2 regions of the Agromyces chitinivorans genome follow, and region 1 is predicted to be linked to the other one. Evidence: predicted binding sites of a transcription regulator. Region 1 holds the regulator's gene; the other holds the start of a gene.
The links. Region 1 encodes HspR, which represses chaperone genes until heat shock. Its sites were predicted from a motif close to AAGTTGAGTCNNNNNGACTCAACTT; they were not measured.

Region 1 (11,366 bases):
CCGACGTCGAACTCGACGAACCCGTCGCGCTGGCGCACGGCCGTCACCGGGGTCCCGCGGTGCAGCGCGCCCGGTCGCTCGGCGGCGAACCGCTCCGCGAGCAGCCGCTCGGTCACCGCCTGCGGCAGCGCGAGCACGTACGGCAGGTCGGGGTCGGCCTCGGCGAAGTCGAGCGCGCCGAGGACGCGGCCCCGGCACGACACCCGCCCGTCGCGGATCGGCACGCCGGCCGCGCGAGCCGCCGCGCCGACGCCCACGGCGTCGAGCGCCCGCAGCCCGGGCGGGTGCACGCCGATCGCCCGCGACCGCGCGGTCGGCGTCGCGCGGGCCTCGTACACCTCGACGCGCAGTCCCCGCCGGGCGAGCAGGCACGCGAGGAGCAGGCCGACCGGCCCGCCGCCCACCACGGCGACGTCGAGCATGCGCGCGGCGGCCGACGGCGTCAGGGCCGTTCCCACCAGGCCTCCAGGCGCGACGGGAAGCCGGCGCGCACGCGCCAGCCTGCGGGCAGGGCCGGCGCCAGCTCGGCGACCGTGTGGCTGCGGCGGATCGAGGTGAGGCCGTCCTCGCGGATGTACGATCCGGCGAGCAGGTTCGGCTGGAACGGCAGGGTGCAGATGCCGAACCCCGCATATCCCCAGCGCGAACGCGCGATGTCGGCGTGCAGTGCGAGCCCGCCGGGGCGCAGCAGTCGCTCCGAGTCGGCCAGCAGCCCGCCCAGCTCGGCGCCGTCGAGGTGGTGCAGCACGTGGTTCGAGACGACGAGGTCGTACCGCTCGCCGATGCGCACCAGGTCGGAGCTGTGCGCGCGCCGCAGCGCGAGCCCGGGCACGGCGGGCTGCCGGAGGCCCCAGCGGATCGCCCGCACGTCGGGGTCGATCGCCGTGACCGCGAGCGCCAGCCCGTCGCGCCGCGCCCAGGCGAGCAGCGCGCGCGGCAGGTCGCCGCCCCCGGTGCCGACGTCGAGCAGCGTCGTCACGCGGTCGGCGCGCAGGCGCGGCCGCAGGCGCGTCCGGTAGATCGCGCGCCATCCCGAGACGATCGCGTTGACGATCCCGAACCGGCGGTAGGTGCGCTCGAGCGCGACCGGGTCGCCGTCGGGATCCTCCATGCGCTCCGAGGCATCCGTCGCCCGCCATCGGAGGTCGGGCAGCACGCTCACCCCTCGCGCACCGTCATCAGGGCCGTCTCGACCGTGAGGCCTGGCCCGAACGCCATGGCCGCGACCCGGTCGCCGTCGACGGCGGATGCCGCGTCGAGGATGTTCCGCAGCACGAACAGCACGGTCGCGCTCGACATGTTGCCGAAGTCGCGCAGCGTCTCGCGCGCGGGCACGAGCTGCGCCTCGTCGAGCGCGAGCTTCGCCTCCACCTTGTCGAGGATCGCGCGTCCGCCCGGGTGGATCGCCCAGTGCGTGATCGCCTCGCCCGCCGTCTCGGAGGCGAGGGCCGCCGCGAGCGCCTCGTCGTGCGCGAAGAGGGGCTCGAGCGCCCCGACGATGTGGTCGTCGATGATGTTCGGCACGTAGGTGGAGAGCACCATCTCGAAGCCGTGGTCGCCGATCTTCCACGCCATGTCGCCCTCGCCGACCGGCGTGATCACGGTCTCGAAGCGGTCGAGCTCGAACGCCCGCTCGCCCGCGGCGAGCGGACGCTGCGTGACGATGCCGGCCCCCGCGCCGTCGGCGAACAGCGAGCACGCCACGATCGTGTCGGGGTCGGTCGACGACCGCAGGTGCAGCGTGCACAGCTCGACGCTCACGACCAGCACGACCGCGTCGGGGTCGGCCTGGCAGAACTGCCGCGCGGTGCGCAGCGCGGGCATCGACGCGTAGCACCCCATGAACCCGAGGTGCACGCGCTGCACCGAGGTCGGCAGGCCGAGCTCGCGCACGATCATGTAGTCGGGGCCGGGCTGGTAGAAGCCGGTGCACGAGACCGTGACGATGTGGGTGACGTCGGATGCCTCGATGCCCGGCGTCGCCTCGAGCGCGCGCCGCGCGGCCTCGACGTAGAGCAACGTCGCCTGCTCGGCGTACAGCTCGTTGCGGGTCTTGGTGCCCGGCAGCAGCAGCTCGCCGGAGACGTTGTCGAAGAACTCCGGCGTCTCCGGTCGGGAGTCGTTCGTGAGCTCGGCGATGGCGGTGTGCCGGGTCTCGATGCCCGACACGTCGAACGAGGTGCCGACGATGCGCTGGGCGAGCCGGTTGAGTCCGGGCTGCGCGGCGAACACGTCGCGCACCTGGTCCTGGATGAGCACTGTGGGCGGGACCGCCGTCTGCAACCCCCGGAGCGTCACGGTCATGCCCCACTGTAGGCATGCCCGGCGCCTCCCCGATAGGGGGTGCTCAGCGGCGGGTCGACGCCGTGACGGTGAACTTCGGGGTGCGCGCGAGCTGCCGGGTCGGGCCGACCAGGCGCTCGAGGGCGGGACGGTAGCGCAGGTGCGAGTTCCAGACCGCGACGAGGGTGCCGCCGGGGGCGAGCGCGCGCCCGGCGTCGGCGAAGAGCCGCTCGGCGAGCGCCGTCGTGACGGCGGCGCCCGAGTGGAACGGCGGGTTCAGCACGACCAGGCGCGCGCTCGCGTCGGGAACCGCCTCGAGGCCGTCGGCCCGCGCGACGTCGACGCGGTCGGCGACGCCGTTGGCTTGGGCGGTCGCGCGTGTCGACGCCACCGCGGCGGCGGACTGGTCGAATGCGCGCACGCGGGCACCGGGCATCCGCCGTGCCAGCCAGGCCGCGATCACGCCGCTGCCGCACGCGAGGTCGATCGCCTCGTCGGGCGCCGCGGCATCGACGACCGGGGCGAGGTGCTCGAGCAGCGCCCGGGTACCGATGTCGACGGTGCTGCCCGCGAACACCCCGCCGTGGGCGGCGACGTCGAGGTCGAGCGCATCGTCGTGCGCGCGCGCCGGCCACGGCGAGGGCGCGTCGGGGCGGATCGGTTCGCGCGCGAGCAGCACGCGCGACTTCTGCCGGGCGTGCGAGACGTCGAGGCGGGCGACGTGGCGGCGCAGCACGTCGTTCATCGCGACGGACATGTGCTTGATGCGGCCGCCGGCGACGACCACCGCGTCCTCGCGCGCGGAGGCGGCGACGAGCCCGGCGATCTCGTCGAGCTGGTCGAGCGCGCGGGGCAGCCGCAGCAGCACGAGGCGAGCGGATGCCACGAGCCCGGCGTCGAGCGGCAGGCAGCGCACCGCGTCGGCGACGCCCAGCCGCTCGGCGTTGCGCACGATCGCCCGCTCCCCGAGCAGGGCGTCCTGGTGCACCCGGATGCCGCGGAGCCCCCGTTCGGCCACCGCGAGCGCGAGCGCGCCGTGCGTGTCGCCGATCACGACGACCTCGCCGTCGCCCGCCGCGGCCAGCTCGCCCTCCGCCTCGTCGAGGATCAGCCGGTCGGCCGCGTCCCAGGCCCGCAGCCCGTCGGCCTCGGTGTCGGGCGCGCGCCGCAGCGCATCGAAGTCCACGCTGGCAGGCTACCGGCGCGCGGCCGGCGTCAGCTGCGCGGGTCGAGCGGACGCCACACCACGACCTGGTTCTGCCGGCGCACGCGCGTGCCGGTCTTCAGCGAGATGACCTCGCCCTCGGAGCTCGACGCGAACACGCGCGATCCGGGCCGGTTCAGCATCTCGTCGGCCAGCGCGCCCTCGAGCTCGCGCACCCGCTCCTCCAGGTGCGCGACCCGGTTCTCGAGCTGCAGCACGCGCCGGATGCCCTCGAGGCTCACGCCCTCGGCCGACAGCGCGGCGATCTCGCGCAGCTGCACGACGTCGCGCATCGAATAGCGGCGCGACTTGCCCGGCGTGCGCGACGGCGACACGAGGCCGAGCCGGTCGTACTGGCGCAGGGTCTGCGGGTGCATGCCGGCGAGCTCGGCCGCGACGGAGATCACGAACATCGGGCTTCTCTCGTCCATGCCGTCTCCTCTCGTCGAGCGCTCGGATGCAGGTTACTGGCGTGCGCGCTGCAGCAGCTCGGCACGGGGGTTGTCGTCGGGCACCAGGTCGACGAACTGCTTGAGCGCCGCCTCCGCGTCGCCGGACAGGTGCGAGGGCACCGCCACCTGGACCACGGCGAGCAGGTCGCCGGTGCCCTTCCTGGTCTCGACGCCGCGGCCCTTGACCCGCAGCACGCGCCCGCCGGGCGTGCCGGGCGCGACGCGCAGCTTGACCGGGTCGCCGCCGAGGGTGGGCACCTCGATGGTCGCGCCGAGCGCGGCCTCGGCGAACGTGACCGGCACGGTGACCCGCAGGTTGAGCCCGTCCCGCTCGAAGACGGGGTGCTTGCGCACGTGCACGGTGAGCACGATGTCGCCGGCCTCGCCGCCGTCGGGCGACGGCCGGCCCCTGCCGCGGACCTTGATCTTCTGCCCGTCGGCGACTCCCGCGGGGATGCGCACCGTGATCGGCCTGCCGCCGTCGGCCTGCAGGGTGATCTGGTCGCCGCGGGTCGCCGTGACGAAGTCGAGCGTCGTGCTCGCGGTGATGTCCTGCCCGCGGCTCGGGCCGCCGTACCCGCGGTAGCCGCCGGAGGTCTGGCCGAACCGACCCGAGCCGAACATGCCGCCGAGGATGTCCTCGAACCCGCCGCCGGGCCCGCCCTGCGTGTAGGTGTACTGCTGGCCGCGCGCACCGCCGCCGAACATGCCGCCGAAGACGTCCTCGAACCCGCCGGTGCCGCCCGACGCCCCGGGCGCGGTGAAGCGCGCGCCGGACCCCATCGCGCGGATGGCGTCGTACTCCTTGCGCTGCTCCGGGTCGGAGAGCACCGAGTGCGCCTCGCTGATCTCCTTGAACCTCGCCTCGGACGCCGCGTCGCCGGGGTTGGAGTCGGGGTGGTACGTGCGGGCGAGCTTGCGGTAGGCCTTCTTCAGCTCCGCCTCGGAGACGTTCTTGGAGACGCCCAGCACCTTGTAGAAGTCCTTGTCGAACCAGTCCTGGCTTGCCAACGGCGCCTCCCTTCGACGTGTCCGGAGGCCGTCGGCGCTCCGCAAGAAACCTGAGTCAACTGCGCTCAAGTTTATCATGCGCGAACGGTTCGTCCGCACCCGGATCCCGAGCGCCCGCCGGCATCGGCGGAGCCGCGTGCCGGCCGCGCCCACGCGGGCGCCGCGCGCCCCGGCGTCGCGCCACGAGGAGCGTCACCGAGACACCGAGGGCGACGACGGCGGATGCCACGAGCCCGACGATGCCGAGCGCTCCCGCCGCACCGGCGTCGCCACCGCCGACCGCGCCCGTCACGGCGCAGCGCGGCTCGGCCGCGCCCTCCGCGGCGACGTCGAACTCGGGGCGCTCGTAGGTGAAGTCGACCGTGCCGCGGATCACGTGGCCCTCGATCGTCACCGACCGCCAGGAGGCGGTGTACGCGCCCGATTCGCCCAGCGCGACGGGCACGGTGATCCGCGCACCCGTCGTGGTCGCGCACGCGGTCTCGTAGTGCAGGCCGGCCGCGTCGGTCACGAGCACCGACGACGGGTCGACGTCCGGGCCGAAGTCGATCAGGTCCTCGTCGAAGTCGAGCGCGACCTGCGGCACCCGGTCGACCGTCGCGCCGTCGGCGGGCGTGGTGCCGATGAGGAACGCGTGCGCCCACGCGGGCGTCGACGGGACGAGGGCGGCGATGCCGGTGGCGACGAGCAGTCCCACGGCGGCGGCGAGCGGCGGCAGCACCCGCCGCGCGGCGGACATGCGGAAGCGGGAGCCGCGCGCGTCGCGCGGCTCCCGCCGTTCCGTCTGCTCCCCGCCCACGGGCTCCGGGGCTACTGCGGGGTCTTGACGACCACCTTGGCCGCACGCAGCAGCGTGGAGCCGAGGTAGTAGCCGGTCTCGACCACGTCGGCCACCGTGTCGACCTCGACCTCGTCGCTCGGCTGCTGGAAGATCGCCTCGTGCCGCTGCGGGTCGAACGCCTCGCCCGCCTCGCCGAACGGCGAGAGGCCGAGCTTCTCGACGGCGCCGCGCAGCTTCGCGGCGATCGTGGCGAAGGGCGCGTCGCCCTCCAGGTCGCCGTGCTTCTCGGCCCGGTCGAGGTCGTCGAGCACCGGCAGCAGCACGGCCACGGCCTTGCCGACGGCGCGCTCGCGCTCGACCTCGCGGTTCGCCTCGGTGCGCTTGCGGTAGTTCGCGTACTCGGCGGTGACGCGCTTGAGGTCGGCGAGGTGCTCGCTGGTCGGCTCGTCCACCTCCGCCTGCGCGGCGTTCAGGATGTCGTCGACGGTCAGCGGCTCGTCGTCGGCCGGCGTCTCCGCACCGTCGTCGCCCGAGGCATCGGTCGCGTCGGCATCCGCGTCGTCGGCCGGGGGCATCGAGGTCTCGACGTCCGGACCCTCGAGGGGCTCGAAGAAGGCACCGCCCGAGTCGGCCCCGTCCTCCGGGGCCGACTCGGCGGCGGGCTGCCGAACCTCGCCCGTCTCGGGGTCGATCCGCCGCTTGTCGCGGATGATCGGCTCTTCGCGTTCGTGGTTCTCGTCAGCCATGTCCTACTTCTTCTCGTCCTCGTCGTCGATGACCTCGGCGTCGACGACGTCCTCGTCGGACTCGTCGGCCTGGGCACCGCTCGCGTTGGCGTCCTCACCGGGCTCGCCGGCGGCGCCGGCCGCGGCGTCCGCCTGGGCTCCAGCGTAGATCGCCTCGCCGAGCTTCTGCTGCGACTGCGACAGCTTGTCGAACGCGGTCTTCACGGCCTCGTCGTCGTCGCCCGCCAGCGCGGTCTTCAGCGCGTCGACGTCGCCCTGCACCTCGTCCTTGACGTCGGAGGGCAGCTTGTCCTCGTTGTCCGTGATGAGCTTGTCGGTCGAGTAGGCGAGCTGCTCGGCCGAGTTGCGGGTCTCGGCCGACTCGCGGCGCTGCTTGTCCTCGGCCGCGTGCTCCTCGGCCTCGCGCACCATGCGGTCGATGTCCTCCTTGGGGAGGCTCGAGCCGCCGGTGATCGTCATCGACTGCTCCTTGCCGGTGCCCTTGTCCTTGGCGGACACGTGCACGATGCCGTTGGCGTCGATGTCGAAGGTGACCTCGACCTGCGGGATGCCGCGCGGCGCCGGGGCGATACCGGTGAGCTCGAACGTGCCGAGCGGCTTGTTGTCGCGGGTGAACTCGCGCTCGCCCTGGAACACCTGGATCGCGACCGACGGCTGGTTGTCGTCGGCGGTCGTGAACGTCTCGCTCCGCTTGGTCGGGATGGCCGTGTTGCGCTCGATGAGCTTGGTCATGATGCCGCCCTTGGTCTCGATGCCGAGGCTCAGGGGGGTGACGTCGATCAACAGCACGTCCTTGCGCTCGCCCTTGAGGACGCCCGCCTGGAGCGCGGCGCCCACGGCGACGACCTCGTCGGGGTTCACGCCCTTGTTGGGCTCCTTGCCGCCGGTCTCCTGCTTCACGAGCTCCGAGACGGCGGGCATGCGGGTCGAGCCGCCGACCAGCACGACGTGCGCGATGTCGGAGACCTTGATGCCGGCCTCCTTGATGACGTCGTCGAACGGCTTCTTGGTGCGGTCGAGCAGGTCGGAGGTCATGTTCTCGAACTGGGCGCGGGTGAGCGTCTCGTCGAGGTTGGCCGGGCCGTTCTCGGTGAGCGAGAGGTAGGGGAGCTGGATGCTCGTCGACATGCTCGACGAGAGTTCCTTCTTCGCCTGCTCCGCGGCCTCCTTGAGGCGCTGCAGCGCGATCTTGTCCTTCGAGACGTCGACGCCGGTCGACGACTTGAACTGCTTGATCAGGTGCTCGACGACGCGCTGGTCCCAGTCGTCGCCGCCGAGGCGGTTGTCACCGGCGGTCGAGCGCACCTGGATGGTCGAGAAGTCGTCGTCCTTGCCCACCTCGAGGAGGGACACGTCGAACGTGCCGCCGCCGAGGTCGAAGACCAGGATGAGCTCGTCCTCCTTGCCCTTGTCGAGGCCGTAGGCGAGCGCGGCCGCGGTCGGCTCGTTGATGATGCGCAGCACGTTCAGGCCCGCGATCTCGCCGGCCTCCTTGGTCGCCTGGCGCTCGGCGTCGTTGAAGTACGCCGGGACGGTGATGACCGCGTCGGTGACGGTGTCGCCCAGGTACTGCTCGGCGTCGCGCTTGAGCTTCTGCAGGATGCGTGCCGAGATCTCCTGCGGCGTGTACTTCTTGCCGTCGATCTCGGTGGTCCAGTCGGTGCCCATGTGGCGCTTGACCGACGAGATGGTGCGATCGACGTTGGTGACGGCCTGGCGCTTCGCGGTCTCGCCGACGAGCACCTCCCCGTCCTTGGTGAACGCGACCACCGACGGGGTGGTGCGCAGGCCCTCGGCGTTCGCGATGACGGTGGGCTCGCCACCCTCGAGGACGCTGACCACGGAGTTGGTCGTTCCGAGGTCGATTCCGACTGCACGTGACATGTGTTGCATCTCCTTACGTGTCCGATGCGACGGCGCGGATGCCCCGCGACGCGACGCGTCCGGACGTGATCCGGGCGTGGGCCCGGGTCGAAGTCGTGGCGTCGAGGAAGACTTGAGCCTCGACGAATCAAGTTTCACACCGCCCGAATCGGGTGTCAAATCTCGCGGGCCAAAGTTGAGTCGAATCGACTCAACTCACGGCGCGCACTCAGGATTCGCAGCCCACGGCGTGTGGACGGGCGCGCGCGGTCGCTCAGGCGCCGGGGCGGGCCCCGGGCGCCGGCTCCTCCACGACGGGCTCCGCCGCCGGCACCGACCCGGTCGCGTCGTCGAACTGCGCCGACAGCAGTCGGTACGAGCGCGTGGTGAACGCGACCAGCGCGACGGCGACGAGGACGAGCCCGGCGAAGAGGAACACGAGCGCGATGCCGCGCGCGTCGCCCTCGCCGAGGAGCCAGCCCCACGTCGCCCGCCCGGCCGACCCCTCCATGTAGGGGATCACCCAGAACTCGGCGATCGGCGCGACCAGGAATGCGGTCACCGGCGCCGCAGCCGACTCGAGCGCCTGCGCGAACCCGAACACGCGACCCTGCCGCCGGAAGGTGACGACCTTCTGGATGACGGTCTGCTCCGCCGCCTCGACCACCGGGACGATCGCCATGTACACCCAGATGCCGGCCGCGTAGAGCCACCACCACTCGCGCAGCGTGAAGGCCGCGCCGAGCACCCCCATGCCGACCACGACCAGGAGCATGGTGCGGATGGGGTTGCGCCCCAGCCCGAACTTCGCGACCGCCGCCCCGCCGATGATGAAGCCGGTGGAGGTCACGCCCAGCACCACGCCCCAGACCTCGACCGGGAACAGGGTCAGGCCGTACGGGTCCATGAGGGCGATGTACGCGCCGCCGATGAGGTTGTTGAACGTCGTGAAGACGATGAGGGCGAACAGGCCCGGCACGCCGCGGATCGCGGCGATGCTGCCGCGGACGTCGATCGCCGGTGCGCGGCCGTCCTCGGCGACGGGCTGCTCCTCGGGGATCTTCAGGAACAGCAGGTGCACGAGGGCGGCGCCCGTCGCGACGATCGCGACCAGCAGGGTCCACCCCATGCCGAGCAGGCCGACCGAGAGCCCCGAGAACACGCTCGTGACCATGAACGCGATGCCCTGCACCGTGCCGACCATGCCGTTCGCGTTGGCGTGCCGCTCGACCGGCACGAGCAGCGTCACCGTGGTCGAGAGGGCGATGTTGCGCATGTTCTCGATCACCGAGCCGAAGAGGATGATGCCCGCGAACAGCCAGAACCACGGCCCGCCGAGGTCGACGAGCGCCGCCTCGGGCTGCAGCAGGTAGCACACGCCCGCGACGCAGAACGCGACGAGCGTCACGATGCTCGAGAAGACCATGACCGCGTGCTTGCGGTGCCGGTCGACGATCGTGCCGAACACCATCGAGAACACGGCGACGAGCAGCATGTAGACGCCGCCGATGATGCCGGTCGCGAGCACCGACCGCGTCTCGAGGTAGACCCAGAACGTCAGCGCGAACCAGAGGAAGCTCGTCGTGACGTTGGCGACGAGCGTGTTCGCGAGCACCTGCACGAACACGCGCATGCCGCCGGGCGGCGGTTCCGGATGCTCCGCGGGCGCGCCCTGCACGCCCGCGTCGGTCGTCGCGTCGCCCGTCGGCCCGGTCGCATCCGAGCCTGCTCGATCCCCCTGCACCCGGGCATGCTAACCCCCGCCCCCGACACCGCACACCCCGCGCCGCCCCGCCCTGCCCTGCACCGCACGTACGCGACCGGGACTTCCGCTCGCCGAGCGGGAACCGTAGAGTTCGGGAACGCGCGATGCGCGGGGGCAGCACAGCGAGGGGAGCGCACGATGGGGTCGAGCACGAGGCTGGTGGGCGGCATCGCCGTCGCATCGCTGGCACTGGCGGGGTTCGGCGCGGCGGGCGCGGTGGCGGCACCCGGCACGCCGGGGCAGCCGAAGTACACCGCCGGCGACGAGGGCGGCGGCGATCCGTACTTCCCGTACGCGGGCAACGGCGGCTACGACGTGCAGCACTACGACCTGGACCTCACGTACACGCCGCCCGCGGCGAGCCCGGCACCGGTCGAGGGCGACCTGGACGCCGTCGCGACGATCGACCTGGTCGCGACGCAGGACCTCGACCGCTTCAACCTCGACCTGCGCGGACTCGACGTCACGGCCGTCACCGTCGACGGCAGGCCGGCGGCCTCGATCGCCCCGCCGGCAGCCGGGCAGACGGTCGACGGAGCCGCGTTCTGGCAGGTGCAGGACGGCGCCGCGCGTGCCTGGGAGCTGACGATCCAGCCGCGCCCGAAGCTCAAGGCCGGGCAGGAGGTCGAGGTCGTCGTCGAGTACGGCGGCACCACGACCCGTCCGCAGGACATCGAGGGCGCCCTGTACGGCTGGGTCACCACTCGCGACGGCGCGATGGTCGTCAACGAGCCCGAGGGCGCGATGACCTGGTATCCCGTGAGCGACCTCCCGACCGACAAGGCGACCTACGCGTTCGAGATCACCGTCCCCGAGGGCAAGGTCGCCGTCGCGAACGGCATCCAGCCCAAGCCGGCGGAGACCGCCGACGGCTGGACGACGTGGTTCTGGGACGCCCCCGACGCGCAGGCCAGCTACCTGACGACCGCCTCGGTCGGCGACTACGAACTGCGCGAGAGCGAGACCGCGAGCGGCCTGCCGATCATCGACGCGGTCGACGACGGGCTGACGTCGTCCAACCTCGCGACGACGAATGCGAGCCTCGCACTGCAGCCCGCCATGATCGCGTTCTTCGAGTCGCTGTTCGGCGACTACCCCTTCGTCGCCTACGGCTCGATCGTCGAGGACGACTCCGTCGGCTACGCGCTCGAGACCCAGACGCGGCCCGTGTACTCGAGCGTCGCACGCGAGAGCACCGTCGCGCACGAGCTCGCCCACCAGTGGTTCGGCAACGCCGTGAGCCCCGAGGCGTGGCAGTACA
Region 2 (11,366 bases), 980 kb from region 1:
GGCCTGTGGCAGAACTTCGGCAACACGCGCCCGTTCGAGCTGCAGCGCGACATCGTGCGCACGGCGTTCGACAGCGGCGTCACGCACTTCGACCTCGCGAACAACTACGGCCCGCCGTACGGCTCCGCCGAGGAGAACTTCGGGCGCATCCTCGCCACCGACCTCCGCCACTACCGCGACGAGCTCGTCATCTCGTCGAAGGCGGGCTACGACATGTGGCCCGGCCCCTACGGCGACCACGGCTCGCGCAAGTACCTGCTCGCCTCGCTCGACCAGTCGCTGGCGCGCATGGGCGTCGACTACGTCGACATCTTCTACTCGCACCGCGCCGACCCCGACACGCCGCTCGAGGAGACGATGGGCGCCCTCCACACCGCGGTGCAGTCGGGCCGGGCCCTCTACGCGGGCATCTCGTCGTACTCCCCCGAGCGCACCCGCGAGGCCGCGCGCATCCTCGGCGAGCTCGGCACGCCGCTGCTCATCCACCAGCCGTCGTACTCGATGGTGAACCGCTGGGTCGAGGGCGGCCTGCTCGACACCCTCGACGAACTGGGCGTCGGATGCATCGCCTTCTCGCCGCTCGCCCAGGGCCTCCTCACCGAGCGCTACCTCGAGGGCGTGCCCGAGGGCTCGCGCGCGTCGGCGCCCGGCTCGATGTCGTCCACGCCGATCGACGACGCCACGCGCGCCCGCCTGCGCGCCCTGCGCGACATCGCCGCCGACCGCGGCCAGAGCCTCGCGCAGCTCGCGCTGAGCTGGGTGCTCCGCGACCGGCGGGTGACGTCGGCGCTGATCGGCGCATCGAGCGTCGAGCAGCTGCGCACCAACCTCGCCGCGCTCGAGGCGCCGCCCCTCACCGAGTCGGAGCTCGCCGCGATCGACGAGCACGCGGTCGACCTGGGCATCAACCTCTGGGCGGCCTCGAGCGCGATCGGCGCCTGAACGGGATCGACTCGGCGTCGGCGGTCTCCCCCGCGGAGTTGCCGGTCTACGAGGACGATCCGGCGGAGCTCCGCCGGACGTTCTGGTACTTCCCGTCGGGCGTGGTCGCCATGATCGCGGAGCTCGAGGGCGTGACGCACGGGCTCGTGGCATCCGCTTTCACCGTCGGCGTCTCGATCGACCCGCCACTGGTGTCGTGCGCCGTGCAGCGCACCTCCTCGACGTGGCCCGTGCTGCGCGGGGTGGATCGCATCGGCGTCTCGGTGCTCGCGCAGGACCAGGGCGACTTCGCGCGCCGCATCGGCGGCCGCGACCGCGCCGAGCGCTTCACCGGCGTGCCGCTGCGGCACACGGGTTCGTCGGCGCGGTTCATCGTCGGCGCTCCGGTCTGGTTCGAGTGCGCGCTGCACGACGAGCTGCCCGCGGGCGACCACACGCTTGCGCTCCTGCGCGTGCACGGCCTCGGCGCCGACCCCGAGTCCCGGCCACTGGTGTTCGATGGCTCGGCCTTCCGCGGGCTCCAGCTCGACGACGCGGAACTGCACGGGAATCGGGGCGGTTCCTGACCCGCGATCGCTCCGAGCGGTCCATGATGTCGGCATGAGCGCGCACGAGACCGCCACGACGCCTGCCGAATCGCGCGCCGCAGCGTCGACGAGTTCGAACGCGTCGCTCACCGCGGGCGTGCTCGCCGTCATCGCGGCGGGGCTCACCCTGCTGATCCCGGTGGCGGTCGACTGGTTGCCCGGCGACGCGTGGTCGAAGCTCAGCTGGGCGATACTCGGGCCGATCGTCACGGCGGTCATCGCGGCGGCGCTCGCGGTGGTCGCCGTCGTGACCGGCATCCTCGGGGCTCGACGCCCCGGCGGCCGCGGTCGTGCCGTGTCCGGCATCGTGCTCGGCGCGCTCGTCGTGGTCGGCGCCGTGGTGTTCGTGGGCGTCCTGGTCGCGATCACCGGCGCGCTCGGGGCGCTCCCCAGCTGAGGGCCACGGCGAGCGGACGCCCCGGGGCGCCGCCGTCCTTCGTCGTGCCGCTGGTGCGCAACCCGTGGCGAACCCCACCGTTGCCCACAGTTCGCGCACCAGCAGCATCTGGGGCGCGCTCGCGCTGGTGCGCAGACTGTGGTCCGGGCCGGTTCCCGCCACAGTTCGCGCACCAGCGGCCGCCGGGTGGCCGGGCGGCCGGGCGCCGGGTGGCCGGGCGCCGGGTGGGCGGATGGGCAGATGGCCGAGCGGCCGGGCGGCCGGGCGCCGGGTGGGCGGCCGGGCGTACTCGGTGGTGGCATGGCGAGCGGATGCCGCGGGGCGGCGCCGCGCGAAGCGTGACGCCGGCCCGGGGCGGGCGCTACGCCGCCGCGGCGAGCGGCGCGGCCGGCGCCGGCGCCACCACGAGCGCGCCGTCGCCGGCGTCGACGTGCACGGCGCCCGCGCCATCCGACACCGAGCCCGCGACGAACAGGTCGGCGATGCGGTCGTCGACCTCGCGCTGGATGAGGCGGCGCAGCGGACGGGCGCCGTATTCCGGCTCGTACCCGTGCGCAGCGAGCCACGACACCGCAGCATCCGTCACCGAGAACTCCACACCGCGCGCCGCAAGCCGCGCCCGCGTGGCCCCGAGCATCAGAGAGACGATCGACTCGATCTCGGCTTGCGAGAGCTTCTGGAACAGCACGATCTCATCGATGCGGTTCAGGAACTCGGGGCGCATGGCCTCGCGCAGCTTCGACATCACGCGCGCCCGCACATCAGAAGACGACGCGAACCCAGAGGCATCCGTCGACGCCACGAAGCCCAGCGCGCCCGAGCGCGATGCGAGGAACTCCGATCCGAGGTTCGAGGTCATGATGACCACGGTGTTGCGGAAGTCCACGACCCGGCCCTGACCGTCGGTGAGGCGGCCGTCGTCGAGCACCTGCAGCAGCAGGTTGAACACGTCGGGGTGCGCCTTCTCGATCTCGTCGAACAGCACGATCGAGTAAGGGTTGCGGCGCACGCGCTCGGTGAGCTGGCCGGCCTCGTCGTAGCCGACGTATCCGGGAGGGGCGCCCACGAGGCGCGACACGGTGTGGCGCTCGCCGAACTCCGACATGTCGAAGCGCACGATGGCGCCCTCGTCGTCGAACAGCGACGCCGCGAGGGCGCGCGCCAGCTCGGTCTTGCCGACGCCGGTGGGGCCGAGGAACAGGAAAGATCCGACGGGCCGGCCCGCGTCGCCCATGCCGGTGCGGTTGCGGCGCACCGAGCGGGCCACTGCGGCGACCGCGTCGTCCTGCCCGATCACACGGGCGTGCAGTTCGGCCTCGAGGTTCGCGAGGCGCTCGCGCTCCCCCTCGGTGAGGCGGCTGATCGGGATGCCCGTGGCGCGCGACACGACGGCCGCGATCTCGGGCTCGTCGATCACGGCTTCGCCGGAGGCACGGCGAGCGGATGCCTCGCCCGACGTCACCTCGTCGAGCTGACCCTGCACGCGGCCGATCTCGTCGCGGATGCGCGACGCCGCCTCGTAGTCCTCGGCGGAGACGGCGTGGTTCTTGTCGGCCTCGAGCTCGGCGAGCCGCGACACCAGCGCCGACACGTCGACCTTCGCGCCGAGGCGCAGCCGCAGCCGCGCGCCGGCCTGGTCGATGAGGTCGATGGCCTTGTCGGGCAGCACACGATCGGTGAGGTAGCGGTGGCCGAGTTCGACGGCTGCGCGCAGCGCGGCATCCGTGTACTCGACGCCGTGGTGCTCCTCGTACGCGGGCTTCAGCCCCTGGAGGATCAAGACGGCGTCCTCCACAGACGGCTCGCCGACGCGCACCGGCTGGAACCGGCGCTCGAGCGCGTGGTCCTTCTCGATGGTGCGGTACTCGCTCAGCGTGGTGGCGCCGATGAGGTGCAGGTCGCCGCGCGCGAGGCGGGGCTTCAGGATGTTGCCCGCATCCATGCCGCTGCCGTCACCGGGGCCGCCGGCGCCGACGACGGTGTGCACCTCGTCGATGAAGACGATGAGTTCGCCCTTCTGCGACGCGATCTCCTCCATGAGCTTCGTGAGCCGCTCCTCGAAGTCGCCGCGGTAGCGCGTGCCGGCGACCATCGCGGGCAGGTCGACGGCGACGACGCGCTTGCCGAGCAGCTGCTCGGGCACGTCGCCCGCGACGATCGCCTGGGCGAGCCCCTCGACGATCGCGGTCTTGCCGACGCCCGCCTCGCCGATCAGCACGGGGTTGTTCTTCGTGCGGCGGCTGAGGATCTCGACGGTCTGCTCGATCTCGTTCGCCCGCCCGATGACGGGGTCGAGCTCGCCGTCGACGGCGAGTGCCGTGAGGTCGGTGCCGAACTTGTCGAGGGTAGGGGTGTCGGATGCTCCTGAGCTCGCGCCCTCCTCGGTCGGCGCGCCGTCGGGTGCGACCGTCTCGCGCACGCCCTGGGTGAGCGCCTCGGCCGTCACGCCGGCGCGCGCGAGCACCTGGCCCGCCGGGGCATCCGTGTTGATGACGAGCGCGAAGAAAAGGTGTTCGGGCTCGATGTAGGTCGATCCGCTGGAGCGCGCCACCTGGTAGGCGTGGAACAGCGCCCGCTGCGCGGACTGCGTGATGTTGGCCGCGTCGACGTCGGCGGTGTCGGATGCCGCGGGCAGCCGCGCCTCGGTGGCGCTGACGATGGTGGCGGGCTCGACGCCGATGCGCGTGATCGCCTGCGCGACGGTCTCGTCGTCGACGATGACGCGCAGCACGTGCAGCGCGTCGAGTTCGGTCTGCCCGCGCTCGAGCGCGAAGCGTCCGGCGCGCTGCAGAATGCCCTGCGTGCGCGCGGTCAGGAAGCGGCTGAGGTCGATCGACCTGGCCTGCCGCGCCTGCTCGCCCGCGAGGTACCGGGCGAGGAACTCATCGAACGAGTTGCCGCCGGTCTCGGGGTTGAAGTCGTTGGGCACCTGGGGTCCTCCTGTGCAAACTTGAGTGTGGTGTACTCAAGTTCAACGCAGGGTGTGCCGGGCTATTCCCATCGCCCTTGCGCCTCACGTTCCACGAGACCCACGGCTTCCGACTGCTTGGGGCAACTCGCCAACCACTCTTCGCAAGCGTCACAATCAGCCCGTCCGTCCATAGAGCAGGTGTGACATGAGACCCCGGGCGGATCGGCCGAGTCATCAAGACGTGGTGACTTGAGTTGTCGAGCGACCTCGACGCGCGCTTACAGCCTGCGCATTCGCATCTACATCGGGAGCGATGTAGAGGGAGTGGAAGGCTTCATCGATGAATCGGACGCCGTCAAGCACGTCACGCGCCGTCAACTCGCCCGCTTCGTGGGTGCCGGAGTTGCCGATCCATTTGACCGCAAGCAGGAGGTCGGCTTCTCGCTCGTGGCTGGTTGCGTTCCTCCAATCCTGGAGCCTCTTGTCGAGCGAGAGGAACCCGCCGCTCTTGCTCGTTCGTGGAACCCCTTGGCTCGTTAGATATCCCTCAACCGACGACCGGAGAGCGGTGGCGGCGAGCCCCGGGTCGAGGTACAAGAGTCTCGCTGCGCGCTCGACGGCTTGGCAAACCTCCTGAGGCGTGCCCTCGGGAAGCAATACAAGCGTGAGCGGGGGGCTGAAGTACTCGACCGCGTAGTAGACGGAGTACTCGTCAACGTACCCAGTCTCCTCAAAACCCTCCTCACGAGTGCGTCCCGAAGCGTCATCTACTGAGTACACGCCTGTAACAGTGATCGCCTGCCGACAACTCGGCTTCTCACACTGGCCGGTCGCCCGGAAGTTCCCAAAAACCCAGATGGGCTCCCATGCGGCGTGGGAATGCCAACTCTGCGATTCAGCATTCTCGCTCAGCGCCGGCTCGCCGAACGCCACGTAGCCGTCCGCACATGTTGGGCAAATTGGACGTGGCCACTCCTCTCCGTCTTCGAGGCCAACGGCGAACCTCCGCAGAGCGTCATACCTACTCTGATCCAAACCACACCTCTTGATGAGCGCGGTCCGACACGACGAGTCCGCTCGAATTATCTCTAGGTGCTCCGGGAAGCTGAATCCTGGAGCCCAAAAGGACCGACGTGCCTGGCGTCAACACTGCTTCGGACACTCCTAACGTGGAAGGAACTTGACTCATGTCACCAGGCTACGGCGCCGGCACGTTAGTCGACCGTTCAGCATCCCGCCTAGTGCCGCTCGAGTACCCGAGCGCTTTCCGGTCGCGTACTCACCTCGCGTGAGGACCAACGCCGCACCGATGTGGTCAGTCAGATCCGAGTGCGGCATCGATAGGGTCTTGTCTCGAGGATTGGAGCCCGCTTGAGACTCACCGAAGTATCCGTACAGAACTATCGCTCAATCACGGCGCAGACACGGTTCTCTATCGACGACTTAACAACCCTCGTCGGCCCGAACAATGAAGGAAAGTCCAACCTGCTTCGTGCCGTCGCTCTCGGTATGGATCTGATCCAGCGCTGGCCCAGCGTCCCCGACAACTACGTGAAGGGGGGAGAGGTCACAGGTCCGGCCGCAATCAACTTGCTTCGACCACGACGTTCCGGTCGCTTTGCCGCGTCCACCGCCGGGTACCGCTGGAGCGAGGACTTCCCGCTAGATAAGCAAGAGACAAAGGGTGCGAGGCCGACGACGATCCGCCTGAAGTTTCGGCTCACTGACTCTGAGATTGGAGAGTTTGCTCAGTTCACGGGGATCGCAAGCAACGGTGATCTGCCTATTGAACTCGCGCTTGGTCGACTCTCTGCTAGCTTCGGCGTGGTCAAGCCCGGCCGCGGTGCGGCTACACACCGTGCAAAGGCGAAAGACATCGCGCAGTTCATTACATCTCGCCTAACCTTCGTATCCGTTCCAGCGATCCGCACCGGTGATCAGGCGCTCGCACTGGTGAACGATCTAGCCCGCATGCGAATGCAAGCATTCCTCGCGTCCGACGAATACCAGGCCCTTACCGATCAACTCAACGACCTTAGACATCAGGCGGTGAGCAAGGTAGGCGACGACCTCACCGAGTCAGTTCGACGCTACCTTCCCTCGATCAGTTCGATCGATATCCATACGACGGACGTCCAACGAACGAACACAGTCGAAGAACTCGTGATAAACGATGGGACCAGCACGTCAATTGAGAGCAAGGGAGATGGAATCAAGAGCCTCGTCACGATGGCGCTAATCCAAGAGTTCGCCCAAGAGAAGTCAGAGAGTCAGAACTTCATTCTTGCTGTTGACGAACCCGAAGCACACCTGCATCCCTCATCCGTCCACGAACTACAAACGCTCTTCGAAGAGTTGTCCCAAAGCCAGCAAGTCATCTTGGCGACTCACAACCCGATATTCGTCAATCGGGAACGAGTCGAGTCCAATGTTCTGGTCGTATCTAACGCCGCACGACCTGCCAAGTCCGTCGCTCAGATTCGCGAAGCACTCGGTGTGCAACTCCACGACAACCTTGCTTCTGCGGACACTGTCGTTCTAGTTGAGGGTATTTCTGACGAAAGATCTATTCCAAAGCTCCTAGCCGAGGTCGAGCCACGCGTCGAGCACTCGGTATCCACCGGACGAGTGGTCTTCCGTTCAACCAAGGGCGCTGGCAGAATGCGAGCTCAGATCCAGCGTGAGAAGTCCACAGTTTGTCGAATATTGGTGGTCCTCGACGATGATGCTGAAGGTCGCGAGGAAGCGAAACGCATCAGAGAGGCTACTCTGCTCCCTGACAGAAACATCTTCATGTTGGGCGGCAGAAAGACTCAGAGCGAGCTAGAGGACTTGATCGAACCAGGTGTCTACCTCGGTGCGCTTGGAGAACACTTTGGGCGGGTGTTCACAGAGAAGCACTTCTCGAATCGAAGCAGGAAGTGGTCGAGGAACCTCGCGGACGCTGCTCTGGCCGTGGGAGTGCCGATAATTGGTGACGAGTTGAGGGATCAGGCGAAAGAGGTCGTCTCCGATGCCGCGTTAGCCGCGACTACGGCGCTCAGAGATTCAAGCAAGGATCATCTGCGCGGTCTTGCCAGCATGCTTTTTCTCGCTTCGGCCACCTTGCGAGCATAGCCGCGCTTCCCAACTCGCGATGCCGCGGGATCCACTTCAGCGCACGTCACGCCGGACTGCAAAACGAGATCGTGGGGACAGCTGGTGATCCTGATTCGGCCCGGATCCCCCGAGCGATATATCGTTGACATATCGTCGAGACCCATCAGGGCCCCGCACAACGGGAGGTCGATCATGAGCGGTTCATTCACGGGCGAAGGGTTCCCCGGAGCATCGGGTAAATGGGGTCGAGGAGGCCAAGGCCCGAATCTCTGGGAGGCCATGGAGCAGCTTCGCGGCATGTTAGAGCAGAAGGTCGGCCCGCGCATGGGCAAGGGCGACGTGCGCACGGCGGTGCTCGCGCTGCTCGCCGAGCAGCCGATGCACGGGTACCAGATCATCAGCGAGATCGCCGAGCGCAGCGGCGGCACCTGGAAGCCGAGCGCCGGATCCGTGTACCCCACGCTGCAGCTGCTCGCCGACGAGGGCCTCATCAGCGCCGAGGAGTCGGGCGGGCGCAAGACGTACTCGCTCACCGAGGCGGGGAAGGTCGAGGCGGAGGCATCCGCTGACCGCACCCCGCCGTGGAAGACATCGAGCGGGCGCGACTTCGGCGCCGGCAGCAAGCTGCCGAAGGCCGGCATCGAGCTGGCGCAGGCGGCGGCGCAGGTCGGGCGCACGGGCACGCCCGAGCAGGTCGACCAGGCCGTCGAGGTGCTCGAGGAGGCGCGGCGGAAGTTGTACGGGATCCTTGCGGAGGCTTGAGTTGGGGCGGTTGTTGGGGCGCGATCCAGTTCGACCACGCACAGCCGATTTGGCGGTGGCGGTCGAACATGCGGGTTCCGATGAACCCAGTGTGGGTACTCGCCAGTAGCCTCAAAGCATGGACCTTCTAGAACGCGCCGAGAGTCGTCGACGCGTTTCGCTCGCAGCTCTCGACCAGGTCGACCAGGCCACGATGGGACAGTTCTTCACGCCCGCTCTCGCCGCACAGATCCTTGCCGCGATGCCGCGTATCCCAAAGGGTGGAACGCTACGCGTCCTAGACCCTGGCGCGGGATCAGGCATCCTCACCGCCGCGATAGTCGATCGTGTCCGGCGGGAGGCGCCCGACGTAACGGTCGTAGTGACAGCGGTCGAAATGGACGCCAGCCTACGCACCCCTCTCGCGGAGACACTTGGCAACTGCGAAGAGGCTGGCGCAATCACTCAACTGATCGACGACGACTTTGTCGCGTGGGCGCTCTCGACCAGTGACCGCTTCGACCTCGTGATCCAGAATCCCCCGTACCGCAAGCTGCAGTCCGGCTCGACGACCCACACTGTGCTCCGTAGCGTCGGAGTCGACGTACCAAACATCTACGCCGCGTTCCTCGCGCTCGGCCTTCGTCTTCTCGATAGTGGCGGGCAGCAAGTATCAATCACCCCGCGCTCATGGATGAACGGCACGTACTACGGAGCCTTCCGTCACGACTTTGTGCGCCGCGCCGGAATCGACGCCATTCACACGTTTGAGTCTCGAAGCAAGGTGTTCGGCGACACGGGCGTCCTCCAGGAAGCGATCATCGTCACCGCTACAGTCGGCTCTCACCCCGACGAGGTCGTGGTGCACACCTCACACGATCACCGTGAGGAGGCGAGTCAGCGCCGCGTCACATACAGCGATGTAGTCACGGACGACTTCATTCACGTTCCCGCGACCCAAAGTGACTCTGACGCGGTGACTTGGATGGAGCGTGCTTCCTGCACGCTCGCCGAGATCGGTCTTTCCGTATCGACCGGACGGGTTGTGGACTTCCGATCACGAGACTTCCTGTCCCCCAAACGGACGCCTGAGAGCGCCCCAATGGTCTACTCCGCGAACTTCCGAGGCACCGAGGTCGTTCATCCGCAGCTTGGCGCGAAGAAGCCTCAGTGGTTCACCGCTGACCCGTTGACTGCCGCCAAGTTGCTCGTTCCCCCGGGTGAATACGTACTCGTGAAGCGGTTCTCCGCGAAGGAGGAGAAACGACGGGTTGTGGCCGCCCTGTGGAGCCACGAAGACGCCCCAGCGTTCGACAACAAACTGAACTACTTCCACGACAGCAAGCACGGAATCGACCCACTGGTTGCACTTGGTCTCTCGAAGTGGCTGAACTCGTCGCAGGTCGATCGCTACTTCAGGGTGTTCTCCGGTCATACCCAGGTCAACGCTGGGGACCTGCGCCAGATGCGTTTCCCAACCCTCATGCAACTTCGCGCACTAGCGGCTTCCTCCGAAGACATCGATACAGCTGTCGAGCGAATCGTGACTCGAGAGATGATCGCAGCATGAGGAGGTTGACCGAGGCCCGCGCCATCCTCACAGCATTCGGATTCGACGAGAAGCAGACGAACGATCTAGCGGGAAAGACTCTGCTGGCGCTTGCGCGCATGAAGAAGTCGACGCCCTGGGCTGAAGCGTCAAACGAGCGCTGCCGAATCTCCACCATCTACAACTGGATCGAGACGGAGCTGGGGTTCGCAAAGCCCGACAGGGAGCAGGTCCGCCGCCAGGTAATGCATCAGTTCGTTGATGCCGGGTTTTGCTTCTACAACGACGATGATCCGTCACGACCACCGAACGACCAGCGAACCAACTACCGCCTTACCGAAGACGTCCTCGCGATCATTCGCCAGTACGGCACCCAAGCCTTCGACTCGGAGATCGCGGGATACCTCGCCAAGGCACCTGGGCTTGCAGCGAAGTATGCAGCAGCGCGCGACTTGACTCGCATTCCGGTCACGCTTCCTGGAGGCATCGCACTCACGCTGAAGGCCGGTGGCCAGAACGTACTTATCAAGGCAATGATCGATGACTTCTGCGGCTACTTCATCCCCGGTGGAGAGGTGATCTACATCGGTGATGCGGACTCGAAGCTCCTTCACTTTGATGAAGCCCTCCTCAGTTCGCTCGGGGTCACCGTGGACACTCACGGCAAGCTCCCCGACCTAGTCGTCTACCAGCCGACCACCAACTGGCTCTTCCTCATGGAGGCTGCGTCATCGCACGGCCCCGTCGACGCGAAGCGCCATGGTGAACTCACTAGGCTGTTCGCCGGAAGCAAAGCAGGGCTCATCTACGTAAGTTGTTTTCCAGATCGTGCAACGATGCGGAAGTTTCTCGCTGACCTCGCCTGGGAGACCGAGGCCTGGTGCGCAAGCGACCCGACGCACATGATCCATCTCAACGGCGACAAGTTCCTCGGACCGTACATCTAGGACCTGTCGCGCGGGCCGGCTGGGTCTGTCGCGTGGACTTGAGTGCTGGCTTCCCGCTAGGCATCGATCAGGCCCTCCGACACGTTCACCACGACCACCTTGTTCGCGCTCGGCTCGCGCTGGCCGATGGTCAGCGCGGCTTCGGCCTCGGCGAGCTCGAAGCGGTGGCTGATGCAGCTGTCGACGTCGACGC

Region 2: a site for HspR is predicted at 4,874-4,898, ahead of ABZK10_RS08975 (ATP-dependent Clp protease ATP-binding subunit). Genes of this name have one in related genera too.

What each region holds. Positions count from the first base shown of each region.
Region 1 is NZ_JBEPJZ010000001.1:967,377-978,742, forward strand. It holds gene ABZK10_RS04480 (FAD-dependent oxidoreductase) at 1-458, opposite strand, end outside; gene ABZK10_RS04485 (class I SAM-dependent methyltransferase) at 443-1,156, opposite strand; gene ABZK10_RS04490 (type III polyketide synthase) at 1,159-2,304, opposite strand; gene ABZK10_RS04495 (methyltransferase) at 2,348-3,469, opposite strand; gene ABZK10_RS04500 (heat shock protein transcriptional repressor HspR) at 3,499-3,918, opposite strand; gene ABZK10_RS04505 (DnaJ C-terminal domain-containing protein) at 3,952-4,950, opposite strand; gene ABZK10_RS04510 (copper resistance CopC family protein) at 5,006-5,749, opposite strand; gene ABZK10_RS04515 (nucleotide exchange factor GrpE) at 5,761-6,477, opposite strand; gene dnaK (molecular chaperone DnaK) at 6,481-8,361, opposite strand; gene ABZK10_RS04525 (MFS transporter) at 8,615-9,973, opposite strand; gene ABZK10_RS04530 (M1 family metallopeptidase) at 10,244-11,366, shown strand, end outside.
Region 2 is NZ_JBEPJZ010000001.1:1,943,057-1,954,422, reverse strand. It holds gene mgrA (L-glyceraldehyde 3-phosphate reductase) at 1-942, shown strand, start outside; gene ABZK10_RS08985 (flavin reductase family protein) at 981-1,508, shown strand; gene ABZK10_RS08980 (hypothetical protein) at 1,543-1,926, shown strand; gene ABZK10_RS08975 (ATP-dependent Clp protease ATP-binding subunit) at 2,288-4,855, opposite strand; gene ABZK10_RS08970 (DUF4145 domain-containing protein) at 5,072-5,770, opposite strand; gene ABZK10_RS08965 (AAA family ATPase) at 6,209-7,954, shown strand; gene ABZK10_RS08960 (PadR family transcriptional regulator) at 8,129-8,698, shown strand; gene ABZK10_RS08955 (Eco57I restriction-modification methylase domain-containing protein) at 8,817-10,247, shown strand; gene ABZK10_RS08950 (BsuBI/PstI family type II restriction endonuclease) at 10,244-11,173, shown strand; gene ABZK10_RS08945 (alcohol dehydrogenase catalytic domain-containing protein) at 11,230-11,366, opposite strand, start outside.